DNA from 3 places in the Serratia sp. NPDC078593 genome. Region 3 is predicted to be linked to each of the others. Evidence: predicted binding sites of a transcription regulator. Region 3 holds the regulator's gene; each other region holds the start of a gene.
What was found. Region 3 encodes Fur, which represses iron uptake genes when iron is present. Its sites were predicted from a motif close to ATAATAATGAGAACNACTATCAA; they were not measured.
Positions count from the first base shown of each region.

Region 1 (7,889 bases), on a different contig from region 3:
ATCTCTCTCAATACTTCCATTCTATGTCCTGTGGCGCTGATAGGATGCGGAGCAAATAACAATAACGTTAGTGTACCCCTAATGGTTTCACAGCACATTAAACGAGGTGCAGAAAAGTAGGGCTGAGAGGGAATTTTTGCGCGGTTTATATCAGGCGGGATAATCCCGCCTTTACACTATTAGCCAGCAATGCGTTCGAAGCCTGCCGCTAAATCATCGATCAGATCCTGCACGTTCTCCAAGCCAATATGCACCCGCACTAATGTACCAGTGAAATCTACGTTGCCGGCTGGGCGAATCGCGTTCAACTCTTCGGGCTGATTGGCTAGGATCAATGACTCAAAACCGCCCCAGGAATAGGCCATGGTGAAATGGCTGAAATTATCGAGGTAGTCGGCCAATTGCCGATCGGTCAATCGCTGTTTCAACACAAACGAAAATAAGCCATTGCAGCCGCTAAAATCGCGTTGGTAAAACGCATGCCCTTTGCAACTTGGTAGCGCCGGATGATTCACCACCGCTACTTCCGGCCGTTTACTTAGCCATTGCGCAACGGCGATGCTGCTTTGTTGATGCTGTTTTAGCCGCACGCTCAGCGTACGTAAACCGCGGCTGGCCATGTAGGCGGTGTCGGCATCGACCATTTGCCCCATCAGATAAGAATATTCGCGTAATTGTTGCCAACAGCGGGCGTTAGCGACGGCGGTGCCGAGCATATAGTCGGAATGGCCGATGATGTATTTGGTGCCAGCCTGAATGGAAATATCGATGTCGAATTCCAGCGCCTTAAACAGCACGCCAGCCGCCCAAGTATTGTCGATCATGATGACGATTTCTGGATTGACCGCCCGAACGGCCTGCACGATGGCGGGAATATCCTGCACTTCCATCGTAATCGAACCGGGAGATTCGAGAAACACCACGCGGGTGTGCGGTTGGATCAGATCGGCAATACCGGCACCGATCAGCGGATCGAAATAGGTGGTGGCGACGTTCATGCGCCCGAGGATATGGGTACAGAAATCCTGCGTGGGTTCATACACCGACCCAGTCATGAGCACGTGATCGCCTGTACTGACAAACGACAGAATCGCGTTAGAGACTGCCGCTGCTCCGCAGGGATAGAGCACGCAGCCCGCTCCCCCCTCCAGTTCGGTCATGGCATCCTGAAAGGCAAAGTGGGTGAGGGTGCCGCGCCGGCCATAAAAAAGTTCGCCATGTGCGCGATTAGCGGTGGCATGTTTTTTCGCCGTAACAGAATCGAAAACCAGTGAAGAAGCGCGTTGGGTGACCGGGTTAACCGCACCTTGCGTGTAGCGTTTGCTGCGGCCAACGCCGACCAGCGCGGTGTCGAGATGTTTAGATGTCATACGAGGCTTACCTTATGGCTCTTCACTGGCAGAATGTTTTGCTACGTTATCATGATGCCACTTAGCCATCCAGACGTTTTTACCTCTATCATGGAGTGGATTCTCCATTATACCGAACAGGCGGGGTAACCATAGCAAAATGGTGGGGATATAGGTGACTAACAGCAGAACCATAAACAGTCTGTAATAGAACCGATTTTACCATTCAGCACCTTAGCAGATGTGTCTCGTCGCGGAAAATATACGGCAGCGTGAAGGGAGGGCAAAAGCGATGCCTGCGTGACGAAATTGTTGGCATTTAACTGTGTGAATGTTAATCAGCGAGTCATGGGCAAGCTTGTGCTGGCGCGGCTTTCCTCTTTTTTAGTCTAGCGGTGCGTTATTGAGTAAATAATAATGATAACTACTATCAATCCGCGATTTGTTTGATATGATCGCACGCTGAAATCTCGTTAATTTTGATCGGTAATGGTTGGAGGCGCAGCGTGAAAACGGCTGGCAAGACGATAAATCAAGGCTCCCGCGGCACTGGCCGGGGATATTGGGGCGCCGCATTCGGGCGGAGTGTGATCGCGTCAATGGTATTGGTGGTGGGGTTGGCAGGTAGCGTTCAGGCAGCACCAGCGGCCAATCCAGCCGTTGCCGAAAGCGTGTCTGCGGCGGCATCAGCGCCTGCCGATACAACACCAAATAATGTCACACCCATCAACCCGGCACCGAGCGTACAGCCACCGGCAACACACGGGATGGATCTCTCCGTTTGGGGCATGTACCAAAATGCGGACGTGGTAGTAAAGACCGTGATGATCGGTCTGGTACTGGCCTCGATCATTACCTGGACTATTTTATTTGCTAAAGGCAGCGAACTGATGCGTGCTAAACGCCGTTTGCGCCGCGAGCATCAAACCTTATCCAAAGCGCGTTCGCTGGATGAAGCCACAGAAATGGCGCAGAACTTCCAGGCTGACAGCATCTGCGCGACGTTGCTGAATGATGCGCAGAACGAATTGACATTATCGGCGCAGTCTGACGATAACAACGGCATCAAAGAGCGTGCCGGCTTCCGCTTTGAACGTCGTGTCGCCGCGTATGGCCGTCAACTGGGTAAAGGCAACGGCTTCCTGGCGACGATCGGCGCGATTTCACCGTTTGTGGGGTTGTTCGGTACGGTGTGGGGCATTATGAATAGCTTCATTGGCATCGCTCACTCGCAAACAACCAATTTGGCCGTCGTGGCGCCGGGCATCGCGGAAGCGCTGCTGGCAACGGCGTTGGGCTTGGTTGCCGCCATCCCGGCGGTGGTCATTTATAACATCTTTGCCCGCGTAATCGGCGGCCATCGTGCTCAGGTTGGCGACGTAGCGGCAGAGGTGTTGTTGTTGTTAAGCCGCGATCTGGATCTGGCGGCAACGGCGGAAACCAAACGCTCACAACATGCTCACCAACTGCGAGTGGGGTGATGTATGGCAATGCGCTTAAATGATGATGTAGACGACGGCGGTGAACTGCATGAAATCAACGTGACGCCGTTTATTGACGTCATGCTGGTGTTGTTGATCATCTTTATGGTGGCAGCGCCGCTGGCAACGGTAGATATTCGTGTCGATCTGCCGGCATCGACCGCGAAGCCTCAACCGCGGCCGGAAAAACCGGTGTTTCTGTCGGTAAAAGCAGATCAGCAGCTTTACGTTGGTGAGCAGCCGGTTTCTGCCGAACAGTTGGCTTCCGTGCTCGATCAGCGTACGCAATCTAACAAAGAAACCACGATATTCTTCCAAGCCGACAAAAGTGTGGATTACGCCACGTTGATGAGCGTCATGGATACGCTGCGTAATGCCGGTTATTTGAAAGTGGGGTTGGTAGGGATGGAAGGCGGCGCCAAGTAATTTTTTCCGCTTTTACCAAGGGGTGAGCATGCGACATGCTCGCCCCTTTTTTATTAACCGCGTGCGTGGGCTGCGGCATGGGCGATGGCGAGGTAATCGGTATTGTAAGCGCGCAGGTAGTGACTGAATCGATCGCTTTAGCGGACGGATCCAGCTCATCCAAGAAGGGAATGCAGCTTTCCTTGGACGGCATAGAAACCGCCCAGCCGCGAATACCCAACGCCCGCACACCGCCGATGGCGGCCTGAATATCCTTGGTGGTGAATACCTTGTAGATAAAGTTGAGATCCAACGTTTGATACAGGTCATGATGAAAGTGTGCCCAACGTTGCCAGGGCGGCCAGCCAATGACATGCACAGTTGGGTGTTTAATTGCATGCAAAGATAAAGCATTAGGATTGTGCCAGTTGCGCCAGCGAACCCGGATGCCGCCAGCGCAGGTTGCCCGGCAGATACAGGCTGTTTTGCGCCAACGGACGTTCGTCAATCAGCTGGGTGACCCGCTCAAAGCTGTGCTGTGCCAAACCAAGGCAGTCTTGCGCCACGGTATCAATTTTTAGCGTCATACAGTCAAACAGATAGTGATCGTCAAAGCTGCATAAATGGATGTCGCTCTCTAACAATTGGTGCTGTGTAAGGTAGCGCAGTACCCCTTCAAGCAGGCCGCAGGCGGCAGTAAATAGGGCCTTGGGCGGGCGACCAAGGTGGGCGCACAGGCCAGCAATCATTTCATAACCAGAGCTTGGGTGATAAGTGCCGTTGATAATCCAGTCCGGCTTGCCGCTTACTCCTGCGAGCGCCAGACCCTGCTCGAAACCGGCCAGACGATCGCGGGTTGGCGACAGGCGTGGCTGGCCGCCAAGAAAATAAAATTCGTCGGGATGCTGGCGGGCAACGTTTTCCACCAGTTGGGTGGTAGCGGCGACGGAGTCGGTGATCACCAGCGGCAGATTAGAGCCGTTGATCAACCGGTCCATTTGCACCACCGGCAGGCTGGCGTTGATCTTCTGGTATTCTGCATCGTTGAGCTGGCTAGAGGCGACAATCAGCCCGTCAACTTGTCGCTGTACCAGGCTGTTGACCGCCATCATCTCCTGCGCGGGGTTTTCATCGGAGCAGGCGATCAGCAATTGCAAACCCGCTTCGCGGCATAAGGTTTCTAACTCGCGTGCAATCACCGCAAAGCCGTAGTTGGTCATTTCCGGCACCACCAGCCCTAAAGTATGGCTGCGGTTGGAACGCAGTGAGCGTGCGTGAATACTTGGCTGATAATGCAACTCACTCGCTAATGCTAAAATACGATCGCGTGTCTCGTCGGAGACGCGGTATTCCTTGCTGCGCCCATTGAGCACCAGACTGGCGGTCGATTTCGATACGCCAGCGCGGGTGGCGATATCAGTGATAGTTATGCGCTTATTTTTTTTCACTAATTACATCTATGATTTGGCGTAGGTTGCCTCATTCTAGCATGATGGATTTGAGCGGCCAGTATTGCAGCGCCAGTGGTGTTTCTCCACTTAAACAGAGTTGCGGCGAAAGGCGGGGGAAATAGCGAGAACTCATGACAGCCTCACCTTGATTAATGAAAATTTCCACGCTGGAACGGTCGAACAGCAACTGTAGCTGTTGCAATTCACCGCGCCAGTAGCGATGTTCCATTGTACCGCTGCGCAGATTGCTGCGGCTCAAGCGAAGCCGCGCGCCATCCCAAGCCAACTGCATCGCGTCGCCAAAGTGGGCGCTGAACGGGCCACTAGGATGTAACCGTAGTTCGGCACTGTCGATGGATAACTGCGGCGCATCGGTGGGTAAGCCTTGCCACTGGGTTAATTCACCGCGCAGTTGTTGCAGTTCATCCACCGGTTGTTGATACAGTTTACCGTCGCGTAGCGACAGTTCGCGCAAACAGGTCATGGTGTGTAGCCAACCGTAATTGATGGTCGGATGATATTGCTCATCCTGTTCGGGCACCCCCATCCAGCCGACCAGCAGCCGACGGCCATCTTCCGCCAGGGTGGTTTGCGGCGCATAAAACTCAAAACCTGCGTCTAATTCATGGAAGTCGCCGTGGGTAAAGTGTGCCGTTGCGTAATCGACTTTCCCCAGCAGGTAACCGGCCTGATACAAATTCTGATAACGCTCTGCCTGGGCGGGTAAGCCTTGTGGGCAGCAAATCAGAATATCGTTATCGGCCAGGCTGAACAGATCGGGGCATTCCCACATATAGCCAAAATCACCGATACCATTCAGGTGCGAACCGGCAATTTCCCCCTGTTGTTGCCAGTGGTGCAGATCTGTTGAGCGGAGTAGCAGCACTTTACCGCGATCGTGCAGATCGCGCGCACCGAGCACCATGTACCAATGCTGTTGATGACGCCACACTTTCGGATCGCGGACGTGGCCGCTGTAGCCTGCGGGTAATGGTAGCACCGGGCCAAGCTTATCGTACTCACCTGCGGGGGTTTCTTGCGCCAAACATTGATACGCGGTGCGCGAACCGTCAGGAAATTTTACGTTACCGGTATACACCAATGTTATTTTTCCATCTTTCACCACCGCACTGCCCGAATAGCAACCGTGGCTGTCATACTCCGCGCCGGGCAACAGGGCCACCGGTTGGTGTTGCCAATGGATCAGGTCTTCGGACAGCCAGTGCCCCCAACATTTGCGGCTGTGGTCGCAGGCCAGCGGATTCCATTGATAAAACAAATGGTAAGTGCCGTTATGCTGAATAAACCCGTTAGGATCGTTGAGTAATCCGACGCTGGGTGCCAGATGCCACTGTGGACGATGTGGATCGCTGGCGGCGCGCGTTTGGTTGCTCATCAGCGCCAGCGCCGTTTGCTTCATCAGGCTGAGTTCGCTCATGATTCGTTGTCCGTTTTGTATTTCAGCAGCAGCGAGATAAGGAATGCGCTGCCAAAGGCAATCACTAAACCTATCATGTAGCTTAGCAGCGAGCTGGCTTGCACGATGGCCATGCCGGGAATTGCCGTCAGGCCGACGGCGTTCATCCCGACGTGGTTGGCGACGACCCAAGCGCCACCCAGTGCGCCGCCCGCCAACGCGGCCAGGAAAGGTTTCACGAAACGCAGGTTGATCCCGAACAGCGCCGCTTCGGTGATGCCCAGCATGGCGGAGAAGCCGGAGGGCACGGCAATCGCTTTGATTTTGGCGTCGTTGGTTTTGAAGTAAACCGCCAGGCAGGCACCGCCCTGTGCGATGTTCGCCATCGACCATATAGGCAGCAGGAAGTTGACCGCGATATTTGGGTTGCCAAGCAGCCCGGCTTCAATAGCGTGGAAGCTATGATGAATACCGGTAATCACGATCACTGAATATAGGCCGCCAAACAGCAGCCCCGCCAACCAACCTGCGTGGGCGATTAGCGTACTGAGCACCAATGAAATACCGTCACCGAGCACCCGCCCCGCAGGGCCGATAAACAGCATGGCGACAAAGCCGGAGATGATCACTGTCAGGAACGGGGTGAGGATCAAATCCAATGAGTTTGGGATCGCTTTGCGTAACTGCTTTTCCAGCATACTCATAAACCACACGGTCAGCAGCACCGGAAACACTGTTCCCTGATAGCCAATCATGGCGATTTCGATACCGAAGAAATCCATGGTATGAAAACCACTGGCGACGCCCCAAGCATTGGTCAGTGCCGGATGGGTGAGAATGCCGCCGAGAGTGGCACCGAGATAGGGATTACCGCCAAATTCGCGGGCGGCGGTGAAGCCAATCAGGATCGGTAAGATGATAAATGCTGCAGAGCTGAACATATCCAGCATGACGAACAGCGCGCTATTAGCATCGGCCCAGCCATAGGTTTTCACCATGCCGAGCAGCCCCATCAACAGGCCAGAAGCGACAATTGCCGGAATAATTGGCACAAAAATATTCGACAACAACCGGGCGATACGTTGCAGAGGGTTGAGTTTTTTTGCCGCAATATCGGCAGCTTCTGACTTACTGGACTCATTAACTTCTGCTGCTTTAATAAATTCAGCATGAACTTTATTCACCAGCCCGGTACCGAATATCACCTGAATTTGCCCGGCGTTACTAAAACAGCCTTTGACCCCTTCTAATTTACCGATCGCAGCCTTATCAACTTTGCTGTCATCAAGTAATACCAGACGCAGGCGGGTGGCGCAGTGAGCGGCACTGGCGATATTTTCTTTACCGCCGAGCAGCGGTAACAACGCCTGAGCGATGGCGGTGATATCCATGAGGTTTCCCCTTTAAGGTGACAATACTGCCGCCGTTAACGGCGGCGAAAAGTAGTTAGCCGATCAGAAAAAGTATTTAAATCTGGCCCGCATACCGTAGCGTTGATCGTTATCGCTGTTAGCGATCTTGTTGTCGGCATTAGTCTCTAACCATGAGGCATAGGCTCCGAGGTACAGGTTAAAGTTCTTCATATCCAGTATGTTGGGTATTTGGTACGAAGCATGCACAGTATGAATGTCGTAACGGCCGGGTTCGCTAAGTGGATTGTCGAGATTAGCCGTTATGCTAGCGGTGGAAAATTCTTTGATGTTGTTATGTGCATAAATGTAGCCCAGTTCAAAGCGACGCCACAGTAGGTTAGTGCCAGCAGAGAAATCCTGCTCGCCTGCTGCAT
Region 1 is NZ_JBNNGK010000009.1:101,627-109,515, reverse strand. Features, by position in the region: gene ACQKDS_RS12015 (DedA family protein) at 1-20, opposite strand, end outside; gene metC (cystathionine beta-lyase) at 180-1,370, opposite strand; gene exbB (tol-pal system-associated acyl-CoA thioesterase) at 1,856-2,830, shown strand; gene exbD (TonB system transport protein ExbD) at 2,834-3,256, shown strand; partial or broken gene ACQKDS_RS11995 (shikimate 5-dehydrogenase) at 3,372-3,634, opposite strand; gene ACQKDS_RS11990 (LacI family DNA-binding transcriptional regulator) at 3,649-4,683, opposite strand; gene ACQKDS_RS11985 (sucrose-6-phosphate hydrolase) at 4,715-6,124, opposite strand; gene ACQKDS_RS11980 (sucrose-specific PTS transporter subunit IIBC) at 6,121-7,494, opposite strand; gene ACQKDS_RS11975 (carbohydrate porin) at 7,558-7,889, opposite strand, start outside.
Region 1: exbB (tol-pal system-associated acyl-CoA thioesterase) is a predicted target of Fur. The motif match lies at 1,761-1,783, and genes of this name have one in related genera.

Region 2 (7,889 bases), on a different contig from region 3:
GCCAGCGCTGGCGCAATGCTGATTACTGGCGTAAACACGACTACTTCGATAAAGGCCGATATCGTAAATACGAAAAACATCATTATAAGAAACATCATAAACACAAGTACAAACATCGGCACCATCATCACTAATAATGCAGGCCGGGCGTGCCCGGCCACTACGATGGAGTGATGTCGGATGAGATTGCGCAACGAGGTATGCTGTTACCCGTAGGGGCGTGGCCTGCCGCGCCCGGTTGGTTGCTTGATGCTGAACCCGTGATGCAGGCCGGGCGTGCCCGGCCACGACGGTGGATTGATATCGGCGATATTTGGCAGCGAGGTATGTTGTTGCCCGTAGGGGCGTGGCCTGCCGCGCCCGGCCGGATGTTTGATGCTGAATACGGAATGCAGGCCGGGAGTGCCCGGCCACTACGGTGGATTGATATCGGCGATATTTGGCAGCGAGGTATGTTGTTAGCCGTAGGGGCGTGGCACGCCGCGCCCGGTTGGTTGCTTGATGCTGAACCCGTGATGCAGGCCGGGCATGCCCGACCACTACGGTGGATTGATACCGACGGGATTTGGCAGCGAAGTATGTTGTTACCCGTAGGGGCGTGGCATGCCGCGCCCGGTTGGTTGCTTGATGCTGAACCCGAGATGCAGGCCGGGCGTGCCCGGCCACTACGGTGGATTGATACCGGAGGGGATTGCGCTGCGGGGTATGCCGTTAACCGTAGGGGCGTGGCCTGCCGCGCCCGGTTGGTTGCTTGATGCTGAACCCGAGATGCAGGCCGGGCATGCCCGGCCACTACGGTGGATTGATACCGGAGGGGATTGCGCTGCGGGGTATGCCGTTAACCGTAGGGGCGTGGCCTGCCGCGCCCGGTTGATTATTTGGCGCCGCATACGGAATGCAGGCCGGGCATACCCGGCCACTCCGGTGGGTTGATACCGGCGGGATTTGGCAGCGCGTGATGTTGTTACCCGTAGGGGCGTGGCATGCCCGCGCCCGGTTGGTTGCTTGATGCTGAACCCGAGATGCAGGCCGGGCGTGCCCGACCACTACGGTTGGTTAAAACAGGCTGCTTAACAATAGATAGCCATTCAACCCCACCACGATTAACACGATTAGCCAGCCCAAGCTTTGTATCGTCCGGCTGTTAGTCATATCGCCCATTAATTCACGGTTGCCGGTAAAACGAAGTAGCGGCACCAGTGCCAACGCAATACCGAAACTGAGCAACACCTGGCTCAACACTAGGATGCGCGTCGCATCCATACCCAGCAAAATAACAATAAACGATGGCAACATAGTCACCAAGCGGCGCACCCACAGCGGAATATAGAAGCGCACGAACCCCTGCATCACCACCTGCCCCGCCAACGTCCCCACCACGGTAGAAGACAGCCCTGCCGCCACCAGACTCAACCCGAATACCGTCGCAGCGGCATGCCCCAGCAGCGGTTGTAAAGTCAGATAGGCCTGATCGAGATCGGCGACGCCACTGTGGCCACTAAAGTGAAACGCAGCGGCGGCCGTCGCCATCATCGCCAGATTAACGAACCCGGCGATCGTCATCGCAATCGCCACATCCACTTTGGTTGAGGCATAGCGATCGGCCTTTGAGTTTTTACCCGCCGTCTGCGTCAACGAAGAGTGCAGGTAAATCACGTGCGGCATAATGGTGGCACCAAGTACGCCAGCCGCCAAAAATACCGCATCACCATTGGGTAAATCAGGGATTGCCATGCCTTTGATCAACCCACTCAGCTGTGGCTGAGAGAACACTAATTCAACAATATAGGCCGCGGCCACAAACAGCAGCAGACCACCAATCACCAGCTCTAGTGGCTTCTGGCCGCGTTGCTGTAGCATTAAAATCAAAAAGGTAGCGATACCGGTCAAGATCGCCCCCTCCAGCAGGGTGACACCAAGCAGTAATTTAAAACCAATAGCGGCACCAATAAATTCGGCCAAGTCTGTGGCCATCGCGATAATTTCCGCCTGTACCCAATAAGCCCAGACGGCTGGCCGGGGGAAACGATCACGGATGTGCTCGGCGAGATTTTTACCCGTTGCGATGCCAAGTTTGGCGGATAACAGTTGGATCAACATCGCCATTACGTTGGCCCAAACCACAACCCATAGCAACGTGTAGCCAAAAGCGGCACCCGATTGAATATTGGTGGCAAAATTACCGGGATCGATATAGCCGATGGCGGCGATAAACGCCGGGCCCATCAAAGAAAGTTTAATCTTCCTGGACGGGCGGTTGGTAGTAGAAGAATTAACCGCACGACTGTTCAGCATATCGTTGAGCCCTTACATTTATTAAGCTTACCGATATTTTATCAAGATGATAATAATTATCAATTTCATTTAAAGAGGTGAGGCTTATTTCTGTGATAGATAGCGGCAAACGTTTAACGGACCGCTCGCCGTTCATGCAGCCAGTTGTTGCGCAATAACAGATAAAATAAACCTCTGACGCTCAAGTTATCACAAAAATAACACGAACGCTCAATACTATTAACACTTTGTTCTGCTTTACTTTCTTGCAAAAATTGAGGGGAATTTACGCTATGAATGTCAATATGTGCGCCAAAAATTTGATTACGAAACGTAAGGTTACATAAAACAGCGTTAAGGCTGAATTCCACCCAATCTGGTGCAAACCTTCAGCGTTTTAGCCGCCAAGCAGACATATGTATAAATGCCAAGGCGGTTTTAACAGACTTGATTGAACAAACAGAGGTTGGAAACGGGAAAACAGGAAGCAAAAAGCCGACCATTAGGTCGGCTTTTTTAAATGTTGGTGGAGCTAAGCGGGATCGAACCGCTGACCTCTTGCATGCCATGCAAGCGCTCTCCCAGCTGAGCTATAGCCCCACGAAATGTGGTACGCATTAACCGGCGTTACGGTTTTTGCCAAATTCTTAAAAAGAATTTGGTGGAGCTAGACGGGATCGAACCGTCGACCTCTTGCATGCCATGCAAGCGCTCTCCCAGCTGAGCTATAGCCCCAAGACACAATCACATTGTGTTGTGAACGGGGCGCATAATATGAAACCCGGTAAACCCTGTCAACGGCTAATTTTAAATCCTCGATCAAGCGCTGAAAAAGCCGCCAAATCAGCACATTTATCATCAATTAACGCCCGGTTGACTGAAATAGAAGTGACCGGTGCACCCAGGAAATCCACTGAGGCTTACGCAAATAAAAGAGAAAATAATGGACAGCGCGCTTGCCGGCATCATCAGCTCATGCGCCCTGCTCAACCGCAGGGCGCATGAGAAAATCAGGCCTGAGCTTCGCGCGCAGCAATATAAGCCAAAGCCTGATCGATACGTTGCAATGACCGCTGCTGACCAATAGCGTGGACAGTCACGTCCATGCCCGGTGACTGACCTGCACCGGTGACGGCAACGCGCAATGGCATACCGACTTTGCCCATCCCCACACCCAGCTCATCTGCGGTGCCTTGGATCGCATTATGCACATTTTCTGCTGTCCACACGCTGATGGCAGCCAGTTTAGCGCGAACTGCTTCCAGCGGCTGGCGTGCCACCGGGCGCAGGTGTTTCTTCGCCGCATCAGCATCAAACTCACTGAAGTCTTCGTAGAAATAGCGGCAAGAGGCAGCCATCTCTTTCAGTGTTTTACAGCGTTCCCCCAACAGCTTGACGATCTCTTTCAGTTCTGGGCCGTTACGCGTTTCAATACCCAACTGTTCCACGTGCCACGCCAGATGTACTGCAACCTGTTCCGCCGGCATATGGTTAATATAGTGGTGATTGAGCCATTGCAGTTTCTCGGTATTGAACGCACTGGCCGATTTGCTGATCGCGTCCAAGGTGAAGAACTGTTTCATTTCTTCAATAGAGAAGATTTCCTGATCGCCATGAGACCAACCTAAACGCACCAGGTAGTTCAACAACGCTTCTGGCAAATAGCCATCATCGCGGTACTGCATTACGCCTACGGCGCCATGACGTTTGGACAGCTTCTTACCGTCGTCACCCAAGATCATAGAGACGTGGGCATATTCCGGTACCGGCGCACCCAGCGCTTTAAGAATGTTGATCTGGCGTGGGGTATTGTTGATATGGTCTTCACCACGGATCACATGCGTAATTTCCATATCCCAATCGTCAACTACAACGCAGAAATTGTAAGTTGGTGAGCCATCAGTACGACGGATGATCAGATCATCCAACTCCTGATTGCTGAATTCGATAGGGCCACGAATCTGATCGTTGAAGATCACTGAGCCTTCTTGAGGATTGCGGAAACGTACCACATGCGGTTCATCCGCTGTATGGCTACATTGGCTATCGCGGCAATGGCCGTCATAACGCGGCTTTTCGCCATTTTCCATTTGCTTTTCGCGTAGCGTTTCCAATCGCTCTTTGGAACAGTAGCAACGGTAAGCCGTGCCCTGCTCTAACATTTCATCAATAACAGCGTTATAACGGTCAAAACGTTTGGTCTGATAATACGGGCCTTCGTCCCAATCCAGATTCAGCCAGTTCATCCCATCCATAATGGCGTCGATAGCATCCTGCGTGGAGCGCTCCAAATCGGTATCTTCGATACGCAAAACGAATTCGCCGCCAGCATGGCGGCTGAATAACCAGGAGTAAAGCGCAGTACGCGCGCCGCCGACGTGCAGATAGCCAGTTGGGCTGGGTGCAAAGCGGGTTTTGATTTTCATTGGAAAGCAGCCTTATTACGCAACGCGTGCCAGCGGGTGCTGGCAATTGCTCGGAATTGGAAAAAGTGAGCAACATTGTATCACCACGCGCTAATTCCTCAACGCCGACACGGCATCAGCCGATGCTATTTCATCAATGTTGCGCAGCTTTTCGCATAACAGTGCACAAAGAATCCTCAGCAGTGGCGATAATTATCGCATCCTGTTTAAATTTACGGCGAACGATTGAAATCATTTTAAAAACCGTTGACTCACTTTCAACTATCCCTATAATGCGACTCCAACAAGACGGGGCGATTAGCTCAGTTGGTAGAGCATCTCCTTTACACGGAGGGGGTCGGCGGTTCGAGCCCGTCATCGCCCACCATCTTGTTAAGCAGTGAGAAAAATGAGGGTGATTAGCTCAGTTGGTAGAGCATCTCCTTTACACGGAGGGGGTCGGCGGTTCGAGCCCGTCATCACCCACCATCATTTTCTTGCTCAAGCAGTACCTGGAAGTCCTGAAGTGGGTGATTAGCTCAGTTGGTAGAGCATCTCCTTTACACGGAGGGGGTCGGCGGTTCGAGCCCGTCATCACCCACCACTTCTACGGGTCGTTAGCTCAGTTGGTAGAGCAGTTGACTTTTAATCAATTGGTCGCAGGTTCGAATCCTGCACGACCCACCAATTTAGAGAAAAGCGCCTTTAGGCGCTTTTTTCGCATTTGCGCTCCGCAATCACTTCCGACATTAATAGGACATGTTCCCCAAGGTCGTGTTGGATGAGAACCTGCGTTCAGGTTCGAGCCGAGCGAAGCGAGACGACAACGCACAGCGTTGCCCGCAGGGCGAGGCCAAAGGCCGAGTCAACCCTGCACGACCCACCAATTCAGAGAAAAGCGCCTTTAGGCGCTTTTTTCGTTTCTAGCCACTACGTTTATCACCGGTCGTAGTGGCCGGGCACGCCCGGCCTGCATCTCGGATTCAGCATCAAACAACCAACCGGGCGCGGCGTGCCACGCCCCTACGGGTAACAACATCACTCGCTGCCAAATCCCGCCGGTATCAAACTACCGTAGTGGACGGGCGCGCCCGGCCTGCATCTCGGGTTCAGCATCAAGCAACCAACCGGGCGCGGCGTGCCACGCCCCTACGGGTAACAACATCACTCGCTGCCAAATCCCACCGGTATCAACCCACCGTAGTGGCCGGGCACGCCCGGCCTGCATCCCGTATTCAGCATCAAACATCCGGCCGGGCGCGGCATGCCACGCCCCTACGGGTAACAACATCACTCGCTGCCAAATCCCGCCGGTATCAACCCACCGTAGTGGCCGGGCACGCCCGGCCTGTATTGCGTATTCGACATCAGACAACCGGCCTCTCGGCCACTTCCTCACGCAGCCAGCGTTGCGCCGCCATCGATCACAATGTCTTGCATCGTAATGTGGCTCGCCAGATCCGACGCCAAGAACAAGATCGCATTGCTGACATCCTGTGGCTGTGCGATTTTGCCCAGCGGAATCCCCAATTTAAACTGTTCAGGAAAACCCTGAATGGTTTTCTGCTCGCCGCTGGCATCTTGCCACATCCCTTGCTGCATCGGCGTGTTGGTTGAACCGGGTGACACCAAGTTCGAACGCACACCATAGGTTGCCATCTCTAAACCAACGGTCTGGCATAGGCTCCGTAGCGCAGCTTTCGAGGCGCAATACGCCGCCATGCCCACACGCGGCACATGCGCCGCATTGGAGGCAATGCTGACAATCGCGCCACGCCGCTGGCGGCGAAATACCGGTAACGCATGGCGGAACATGTTAAACGCCCCGCCAGCATTCACATTAAGGCAAGCCATCCAATCTGCCGCACTGGTTTCATCAATCATCCCGATACGCAAGATTCCGGCACCATTCACCAGTACGTCCAACTCAGCCTGTTCCACCAGCAGACGCGTACAAACGGCATCTACCGCTGCGGCGTCAGCAATATCTAACACTTCGGTACGGAACGGATAATTCTGCGCATCAAAACGCAGATCAAATCCCACTACCTCGGCACCTGCCGCGGCAAAATCCAGCGCGGTTTGCAAGCCAATCCCCGCCCCCGCACCGGTCACCCACACGCGTTTACCGCTAAAGCTCCCTGCACTCATCACGCTTTCTCCCCTGAAAGCAGCGCCCACCAACTGTCAATGGTCGGGCTTTTAGCCAGCGCAATGAAATCTATATCGGCACGAATTTTGCGCCAACGTGTCGCCAACTCCATAATGCGCACCGAATCCAAACCGTAATCGATCAGGTTTTCATCGTTGCCCATCTCTTCGCTATCTTCGTCCAACAGCGGCATAATTTGCTGGCGCAAAGCGTCTTTGCTGGCGATACCGGGCAGCAAATCGGCAGTGGTCACCACGCGGCCACAGCGCCCGGCGGTGTAACGCAGCGCCATCAGGTGCTCATCGCGAGAGAAATCCGCCAACCCGTCCGCCACCATGAACGGCTTAATGTTACGCATAAATGCATCGATCGCCGTCGTCAGGCAACCGATATGCGCGTATACGCCACAAATAATCAGTTGGTCATGGCCGGACTCGTGCAAAATCTCCTGCAAGGGCGAGCGATGAAAGGCGCTGTAGCGCCATTTCACCAATACGGTATCATCAGGTTCTGGCGCCAACGCAGCCACGACCGCCTGCTGTTCGGGGTGTTTGTTGAGCCCCGGCCCCCACATATCATTCAACAATGCGCGGTCTTCATCACTTTGATCATTGGGTTGCGCGGTGTAATACACCGGTATACCTTGCGATTTACAGTAACGACGCAGATTGGCAATGTTGTCCACCACCTGCTTAATCAACGGGCTATCTTCCCCCCAAAAATTGAGGAAATATTGCTGCATGTCGTGGATCAGCAAGGCGGCGCGTTGCGGTTCGAACGCCCAATTAACCTTGTTAGCCGGCATCTCGTCTGCCGTTGGCAACGCATAATCATTAAGCTTAGGAATGGCCATCGATCACTCTCCCCGGACCTGAGTTAGTTGCTGCGCCTCCAAACGTTGGCGCAAAAGTTTTTTGTCTACTTTGCCGACCGGCGTCAGCGGCAGGTGTTCAACTTGCACAAAGCGGTCGGGTAATTTAAATTCCGCAACGCCCTGCTCGCGCAAATGACGTCGCAGCACGACCGGCTTCAATGTTTCTGTGGCAATAAAATAGGCA
Region 2 is NZ_JBNNGK010000007.1:169,579-177,467, forward strand. Features, by position in the region: gene ACQKDS_RS10400 (DUF2502 domain-containing protein) at 1-134, shown strand, start outside; gene ACQKDS_RS10405 (hypothetical protein) at 174-755, shown strand; gene ACQKDS_RS10410 (Nramp family divalent metal transporter) at 1,057-2,295, opposite strand; tRNA gene ACQKDS_RS10415 (tRNA-Ala) at 2,799-2,874, opposite strand; tRNA gene ACQKDS_RS10420 (tRNA-Ala) at 2,934-3,009, opposite strand; gene gltX (glutamate--tRNA ligase) at 3,285-4,700, opposite strand; tRNA gene ACQKDS_RS10430 (tRNA-Val) at 4,992-5,067, shown strand; tRNA gene ACQKDS_RS10435 (tRNA-Val) at 5,093-5,168, shown strand; tRNA gene ACQKDS_RS10440 (tRNA-Val) at 5,208-5,283, shown strand; tRNA gene ACQKDS_RS10445 (tRNA-Lys) at 5,291-5,366, shown strand; RNA gene ACQKDS_RS10450 (RtT sRNA) at 5,440-5,565, shown strand; gene ACQKDS_RS10455 (hypothetical protein) at 5,749-6,054, opposite strand; gene dhbA (2,3-dihydro-2,3-dihydroxybenzoate dehydrogenase) at 6,075-6,830, opposite strand; gene ACQKDS_RS10465 (isochorismatase family protein) at 6,830-7,684, opposite strand; gene ACQKDS_RS10470 ((2,3-dihydroxybenzoyl)adenylate synthase) at 7,688-7,889, opposite strand, start outside.
Region 2: ACQKDS_RS10410 (Nramp family divalent metal transporter) is a predicted target of Fur. The motif match lies at 2,342-2,364, and genes of this name have one in related genera.

Region 3 (7,889 bases):
CGAATTTCACCGCATGGGCGGCATTGCCCGTTTCCGGTTGCAACACATAGTACTGCGACGTTAACTGCGCCACATTAATCAAATCACTTTGCTGAGCCCGTTGCCCGGCACGTGGATTATTCGCCATCAACCTATCTCCCTTTCCCCGATCTAGGACCGGGCGATAGATAGCGCACGGCCACAGTAACGGGCTGTTCGCTAAATCAGATAGTACCGCAGACTTTTTCAGTCAGTTCCGTCGGGAACTGCATAGCCAGCATGATATGTTCGATCATGCTGCGTTTGCGGCCAGTATTGGTATTGGTGATCACCCAATAAGGGGTGCCCGGAACGTGTTTCGGTTTAGTATGCGTGCCGTTTGCCAACAGAGTTTGTTGGTCGCCAGCAAAATACGTGCGGGTACGGCCGTGTAATGCCTCGGTCGCGGCAGCAAATGCCGATGCATCCAAGGTATACAGCGTGGAAAGTACCAGCATAAAACGATTTACGGCTTTGTTCTGCTCAGCGTACTCATCCGAAAGCAGCAGTTCACGCATGGCGCGTACGCGATCGCGCGGGCGTGGCGCGGCGGCCTTTTCCGGCTCCACGCTAGAGGCGGCGGAGCTCACTGCGGCACGCAACGGCTGGCCCGCGGTAAACTTCAACATACGCCGTAAAATATCGGACGCACTTTCCCCAATATGTTGCGTGTGGCTGGCAATATAACGGTAAAGTTCTTCGTCGACTTCAATAGTTTTCATCTTTATCCAGTACTGTATTTTTCTACGTAGAACCTGAAACCAGGCTCTGCATTCAAGCCATGGGATTATAAGGTTAAAGTGTCAAGGCTGACATAACAATGTGCCTTAACATGGCAAAAGCAGACTAATTCCCTTTCGCTGGCACACGTCAAACGATACCGGCGCACCGTTGTTGGTTGCCCAGCCCATGATTAACACATTTTATTTGGCTAACGCAGCGGCACTCACCCATCATCCGAATGTGTATGATACCCTAACAGAATGTCTCTCGGTCATGAACTTCGCCATGAAATTACATTATCAAATGTCAGCCGCACCGGCTGAACACTCGACCGCCCTGCCTATCGTGCTGATCCACGGTTTATTCGGCAATCTGGACAACCTTGGCGTGTTGGCGCGCGATTTGAGTCTGCAACATCCGCTAATCAAAGTAGATCTGCGCAACCACGGCCTGTCGCCACACTCGCCGGAAATGAATTATCCGGCAATGGCGCAGGACTTGCTGACGTTGCTGAACGATCTGAAGATTAAAAAAGCGCTTGTCATTGGGCATTCGATGGGCGGCAAAGCCGCGATGGCGTTAACCGCGATAGCGCCATCGCGTATTGAAAAGCTGGTGGTGATTGATATAGCGCCGGTGAATTACACAACCCGCCGCCACGATAGAATTTTTGCCGCGCTCAACGCGGTCAGCGCCGCAGGTATCATACAGCGTCAACAGGCAGCCGAGCTGATGCGGAACACGCTGGATGAAGAAGGGGTGATCCAATTTTTACTGAAATCATTCCACCAGGGAGAATGGCGTTTCAACCTGCCGGTCCTCATTGAGCATTATGAAACCATTCTTGGCTGGCAAGAGGTGCCTGCTTGGCCACATCCGATTCTGTTTATCCGCGGCGGGCTTTCGCCTTATGTGCAGAACAGCTATCGCGATGCTATCGCCCGCCAGTTCCCACTGGCGCGTGCACACGAAATTGCGGGCACCGGTCATTGGGTACATGCGGAAAAACCGCAGGCCGTACTGCGCGCTATTCATCGTTTTCTTAACGACGTCTGAGCATCAATTGGTGGAAAATCGCGCTTAAGAGCGCAGCTTAGCCCCTTTGCACCGCAGTTAAGCATTGTCGTTGCTCTACCTGCTGGGGTAATATGGCGCGCTATAATTTTGCCGCCATACCCAGCGTGCTGTCAGACGCTAGGTTGGGGGTGAATTTGGGTTAGGTTGTATCGACCTGAACTGTATTAACCGAACCGTCCTGAAGCGTGAAACGCTTTTTGATGCAAACTCCCTTGCAGTACCGCTACCTATGGCAAAAGAACAAACGGATCGCACGACGCTAGATCTGTTCGCAGATGAACGCCGTCCGGGGCGCCCGAAAACCAATCCGTTATCCCGCGATGAACAGCTTAGAATCAATAAGCGGAATCAATTACGGCGCGATAAAGTACGTGGATTGCGGCGTGTGGAACTGAAAATCAACGCGGATGCGGTGGACGCTCTGAACAAACTGGCGGAACAGCGTAATATCAGCCGCAGCGAGCTTATCGAGCAAATGCTGCTGGCGAAGCTGGCCGAAGAACAGCCAGAACTTTGATCTTATGAGCCGCACACGCGGCATGGCGTTAAGGATGACGCCGGATCATCTCCGCATCATTCTCTTCGGGCATCGCATAAACGCGATAAAACCCCAGAGTATATTTCTGGCATGATACGCCTTTATTGATAAGACTTGGGTCTTTATCATACGGTTGTTTTAAACAGTATCGGTGCAAGCGTCAGGCATCAAAATTGTAATTAATTGAATTTAAAGGTTATATTCGATATGGCTAACGTAGGCATTTTCTTTGGCAGCGACACCGGCAATACCGAAAACATTGCAAAGATGATCCAAAAAATTCTTCGCCAGCAGTTTGGTGACGATGTGGCTGAAGTTCACGATATTGCCAAAAGCAGCAAAGAAGATCTGGACGCATTCGACATTCTGCTCCTCGGTATTCCAACTTGGTATTACGGTGAAGCACAATGTGACTGGGACGATTTTTTCCCAACTTTGGAAGAGATAGACTTCAACGGCAAACTGGTGGCGCTATTCGGCTGTGGCGATCAGGAAGATTACGCAGAGTACTTCTGTGATGCAATGGGCACCATTCGTGACATCATTGAGCCGCGCGGTGCCGCGATCGTTGGCCACTGGCCAACTAAAGGCTATCACTTTGAAGCCTCGAAAGGTTTGGCAGACGATAACCACTTTATCGGTTTAGCCATTGACGAAGATCGTCAGCCAGAATTGACCGACGAACGCGTAAGCGCTTGGGTCAAACAGATTAGTGAAGAACTGAGCCTGGCTGATATCATCGGCTAAACCGCTTTGTAACCAAAACGGTTTTATCCAGGCCCTGCAAACGCATCACGAGCGCAGGGCCGTTATCGGCATCGCAAACTGAAGCAATAGAAGCTACAAAATTGTAACTTCTTCCCTCATCAAGGTAGACTAGCGTTACGGTTTATCCCGCCCATCAAGATGTTGCATGTGTGACATGTAACGGTGTGAATATATCTTTGTTAACAACCGGCGGTTTCTATTTAGCTCAACCGGTTCTATAATGAGACGCAATTAATTCTTTGTGCCGACCGATGCCATAGGCAAAAATGCCTCAACTTGATTAGCATAGTAACAGGACTGAATCCGCATGACTGACAACAACACCGCGTTAAAGAAGGCCGGCTTAAAAGTCACGCTTCCGCGACTCAAAATCCTGGAAGTACTGCAAGATCCGACTTGCCATCACGTCAGCGCGGAAGATTTGTATAAAAAACTGATAGATATGGGTGAAGAAATTGGTCTTGCGACAGTTTATCGCGTACTGAACCAATTCGACGACGCAGGAATTGTGACACGCCATAACTTTGAAGGTGGAAAATCCGTCTTCGAACTGACACAACAGCATCACCACGATCACCTGATTTGCCTGGATTGTGGCAAAGTTATCGAATTTAGTGATGAGTCAATCGAAGCGCGTCAGCGAGACATTGCCAAGCAACACGGCATCAAACTCACCAACCATAGCCTATACCTCTACGGCCACTGCGCTATTGGGGATTGCCGTGAAGACGACACGCTGCACAACATAAAATAACGCTAATTTATCTATCGCAAGGAACCGCCCAACGGCGGTTTTTTTATGTCTTTTTTTGGGTAAAAAAATCCCCGGACGCGCCGGGGGAAATCATGTCAAAAGATAACAATTGCAGCGACACTTCGACCCATACGGCCTTACTGCTCTCACTCACCACACTCCGCCCCACCCGCCGACACGCTGGTGAGGCGTTACTCACTTACGCCTTCACTGACTCTATCCGGCTGAATCGCTTGCCATCAGGGCTGACCGCACGAATGTGTACTTCACCGGCCACGGCTGGCTTGGCACTGTTGTCATAACGCAACCACTGCTGCCCCCCGTCGGTGGAATACTCGATAGCCAATCCAGGCAGGGCAATATTGGCCTCCAATGTGCCATCTACAATACGTGCGCCAGGCACCGGTAAACGATAACTCACACCGCCTTTATCCAACTTGGCCAACTCACGTTGCCCCAATAGGTTGGCGAAATGCAGCCAATCCCGATCCAGTTTTTTCGTATCGACAAGCTGAGTTTCCCCACCTTTATACTCGCGACCGGCCTTATAATCCTGTTCCCAACTGGCGCGGTGCCAGGCGCGTTCAGCTACCGACAACGTACGCGGGAAGATCATGTATTCCATTTGTGTATCGGTACGCACGATCTCACTCCACAGCTGGATGGAAACACCATACGCACCCGGCCATGGTTTATCGCTCTTGGCAGTAAAATAGTTACCATCACGATCGACAGACGTTTCGGCGTTTTGCGGCATGTTATCCGGCGCGAAGCTGAACATTTTACGCTCATCGCTGAATCGAGTCCCCCAGTAGTAGCCACTCTCGTTTGGATTCACTTCATACGGGAAATCTAAATACACGTAGTCCGGGTTTGAAACCACGACTTCATATCCCTTGTTTGCCCAATCATTCACCGAATCGAAACCGCCCCAATAGAGGGTATCCCAGAAGTTGACGCCGACGCGCGAAGTGGCAAAGGATTTGGCACTCTCAGCATCTTTCAGACCATCCTGCCAAGCCTGCATTCTGTCAATGCCGTGGGCTTTAACCAGCTTGCTGACTTCCTGACCAAAGTAGCTTGGCAAGTGTTCCAAATCGGCAACCTTGCCTTCCTTAATGATGTTTTGGCAAACCTGCGATTTTGCCCACGGTTTATCTTCTTTACTTTGATCGAGAATGCCTTTGCCCGGCTCTGGGTTCTTAACGTCGGTATAGCCTGCCCCCAAACGGATATTCTTCGCTTCGTCACCACCGAAATGCCAGGTTTTCAGCGGTTGACCCGCCTCTTTGTGCATCTGCGCGATTTCGCCAATCACTTTATCAACGAAACGGTTGGAGGAATCCAAGCAAGGATTCAAGTAGCTCTGGCGATTAAAGAACTGTACCGACGTGGTGTTTGAGGTATCCGTTGGATCAACCAAACGGAACTCCTCGGCTTCTTTCTCTTTACCCTGCGCATGTAATTTCTTATAGCGTGCCTCCATCGATACTACAGCGGCACGAGCATGAGCAGGCATATCGATCTCTGGGATCACTTCTATCTGGCGCGCCTGCGCATATTTAATGATATCGATGTAATCTTGACGTGAGAAGAAACCGCCGTACACATCCGGCCCCTGACCATACTGTGGCAACAAACAGGTGGTTTCGCTTAGGTCGTGACAACGTTGGCTCCCGACCTCCGTCAGCTCGGGTAAACCTGGGATTTCAATTCGCCAACCTTCATCATCCGTTAGGTGGAAATGGAATTTGTTCAGCTTGTAGGCAGCCATCTGATCTAACAGACGCAACACGGCATCTTTCTGATGGAAGTTACGTGCAACATCGAGGAACACCCCGCGATACTGGAAGCGCGGCGCATCTTTGGCTTCAAGCGTAGCGATATTTTTACTACCGTCACTCGGTATCAGCGACAGAATGGATTGCAGACCGTAAAACACTCCGCTCTGATCAAAACCGGTAATGACCGCCTGCTTAGGTCCTATTTTCAACTCATAGGCTCCCGGCACCGCCAGTTTATCTTTAAATACATTCGGCTTGATATCCGTCTTGATGCGGTAGCCGCCTTCAGCCTCAGCAACGCCAAGTAAGGCGAACCGGGCGCTAACCACGTCAGCGACCGGTTTACTTAACGCACTCAGATCCAATGCAACGCCTTTGCTCAAATCGGCGTCTTGCTGATGAATTTTAACCTCCAGCGGCGTAGGGATGATTTGCCCACGTAACGCGCTAGCCGGTAAGGTTTCTAACTCGGCGTTCTTAACAAAACGTGACGCGGGCGTCATCAGGATATTTTTATCATCCTTGGTACGCTTCCACTGGTCACCGGTAAAAGGAGCGACAAACTGATCCAGATCTTCGGTATCCGTATTGGCCAGCATCTTAGGTTGCGCATCACCCGATGTCGCATACCAGCGTGGCAAAAAGTCCGTTTTGAACAATTGCCAATATTCAGCGACGATCGGTATTTCAACCGCTTTGTTGGCCGGGAAACCGCTAAAACTGTCGGTTGGCTCCAGCTTATACAAATCGCCGGTCAAGTGTGTAATGGTGAACTGCTCGTTATCTACTTTTAGCGTCTGGCGCGGGCTGTGAAAGAAAATAGCCCAGTCTTTACCCGTAATATCTTGCCCATCATTCGCCAGCGTAATCAAAACTTTATTACACGATGCCCAATCAGCACCCAGTTTGGCACAATCGACACCGTTATCCGCCGCGCGGTTATCCAGCATTTTAATATTCAACGTTAACTGGCTCAGTTGATCGACCAACTGTTGATCGGCCATCGCACTGCCAATACTGCCTAACATGCCGACTGTTGCCGTCAGTGCGGCAAGCGCACTCATCTTAAATTTGTTCATCTACAACCTCATCCGTAATCAGTGATTATTTGCGCGAATTTCCTGCCAGACCTTGCCACACTTAGCTTCGTACGCCTGGCCATCGCCAGTGTGTACCGCTTGTATGCAACGCTGATAGTCCAGTACGCGGACCGTTTCCTGTTCGGCGAACTGCTGATGCTGTTTCTCTTGTTTCAAGACCGCCAATACCGCCTGGCAAGCGTGCAGCTTGTCTGGTGAACCTTCAGCGGTATTGATACAAGCGCTATAGGCTTGACGTAGTTTGGCGTCTTCTGGTGGCGTTTGCGGTTGTACGCAACCGCTCAGTACGATCAGCGCCCCCGCCACTAACATTAATTTTTTCATCGTGTAATTCCGTTTATGTTTCCCCGGTGTCACCACCGGGAGAAGCATTAGAAGATAGTGAAGGGAGCAATAACGATAAATTTAACGTCGCGTTCATCCTGGAAGATATTGCCGTAACCACCACCCCAGCTAGGGATATCGGTGTGGTTGTCATATTGGGTGAAGTGCAGCTTGAACAACGTGCCCTTGGCTCGCCCTTCCTGAACGGTGTACATTGCATCCAGGCTGTAGGCACTTTCTTTCAGACGTTGATTTTGGTCATAAATTGGATTGGTGCTCGGTTTAGCATCCCAACCATAGACATAAGACGCCCCAACGGCCCATCCCGGCAAATTCCAATTACTGAGGTCATAAGTCGCACCGGCGAATACCGCTTTCTCGCCATTGGCGTTAAAGTCAGAACGGTTATCCCACCAAATATCCAAGCGACCGTTGGATGAAGCATAGGTTGGCGTCATACGCTGCAAGAAGAACCCTTGGTTACCTTCTGCTTTCACCCACGTCCCTTCAAGGCGCAAATCCACTTGGCCAATTTTATAGCCGAATGTTAATGCCTGTAGCCAAGCCATGCCGTCGTAGAGATCACTGGTGCTAGATGGGTTAACATCTTTCGCATCGTGGATGCGATCGCGTGCGCCATAGAATTGATAGGTGGCACTTAACGGGCTACCCGCCACATCAAATTTATAGGAACCTTTAGCAAAATATTGATCCATATAACCTTGAGACTGGCCGAATGCGGCCTCCAGAACTAAATCGTTCTTAAAGTCATATTTTGCGCCAATCGAATGTAAGTAAGAAAC
Region 3 is NZ_JBNNGK010000002.1:153,369-161,257, reverse strand. Features, by position in the region: gene pgm (phosphoglucomutase (alpha-D-glucose-1,6-bisphosphate-dependent)) at 1-127, opposite strand, end outside; gene seqA (replication initiation negative regulator SeqA) at 204-740, opposite strand; gene ybfF (esterase) at 1,015-1,797, shown strand; gene ybfE (LexA regulated protein) at 2,048-2,335, shown strand; gene fldA (flavodoxin FldA) at 2,564-3,103, shown strand; gene fur (ferric iron uptake transcriptional regulator) at 3,432-3,878, shown strand; gene ACQKDS_RS02780 (beta-N-acetylhexosaminidase) at 4,078-6,741, opposite strand; gene chiQ (ChiQ/YbfN family lipoprotein) at 6,760-7,086, opposite strand; gene chiP (chitoporin ChiP) at 7,134-7,889, opposite strand, start outside.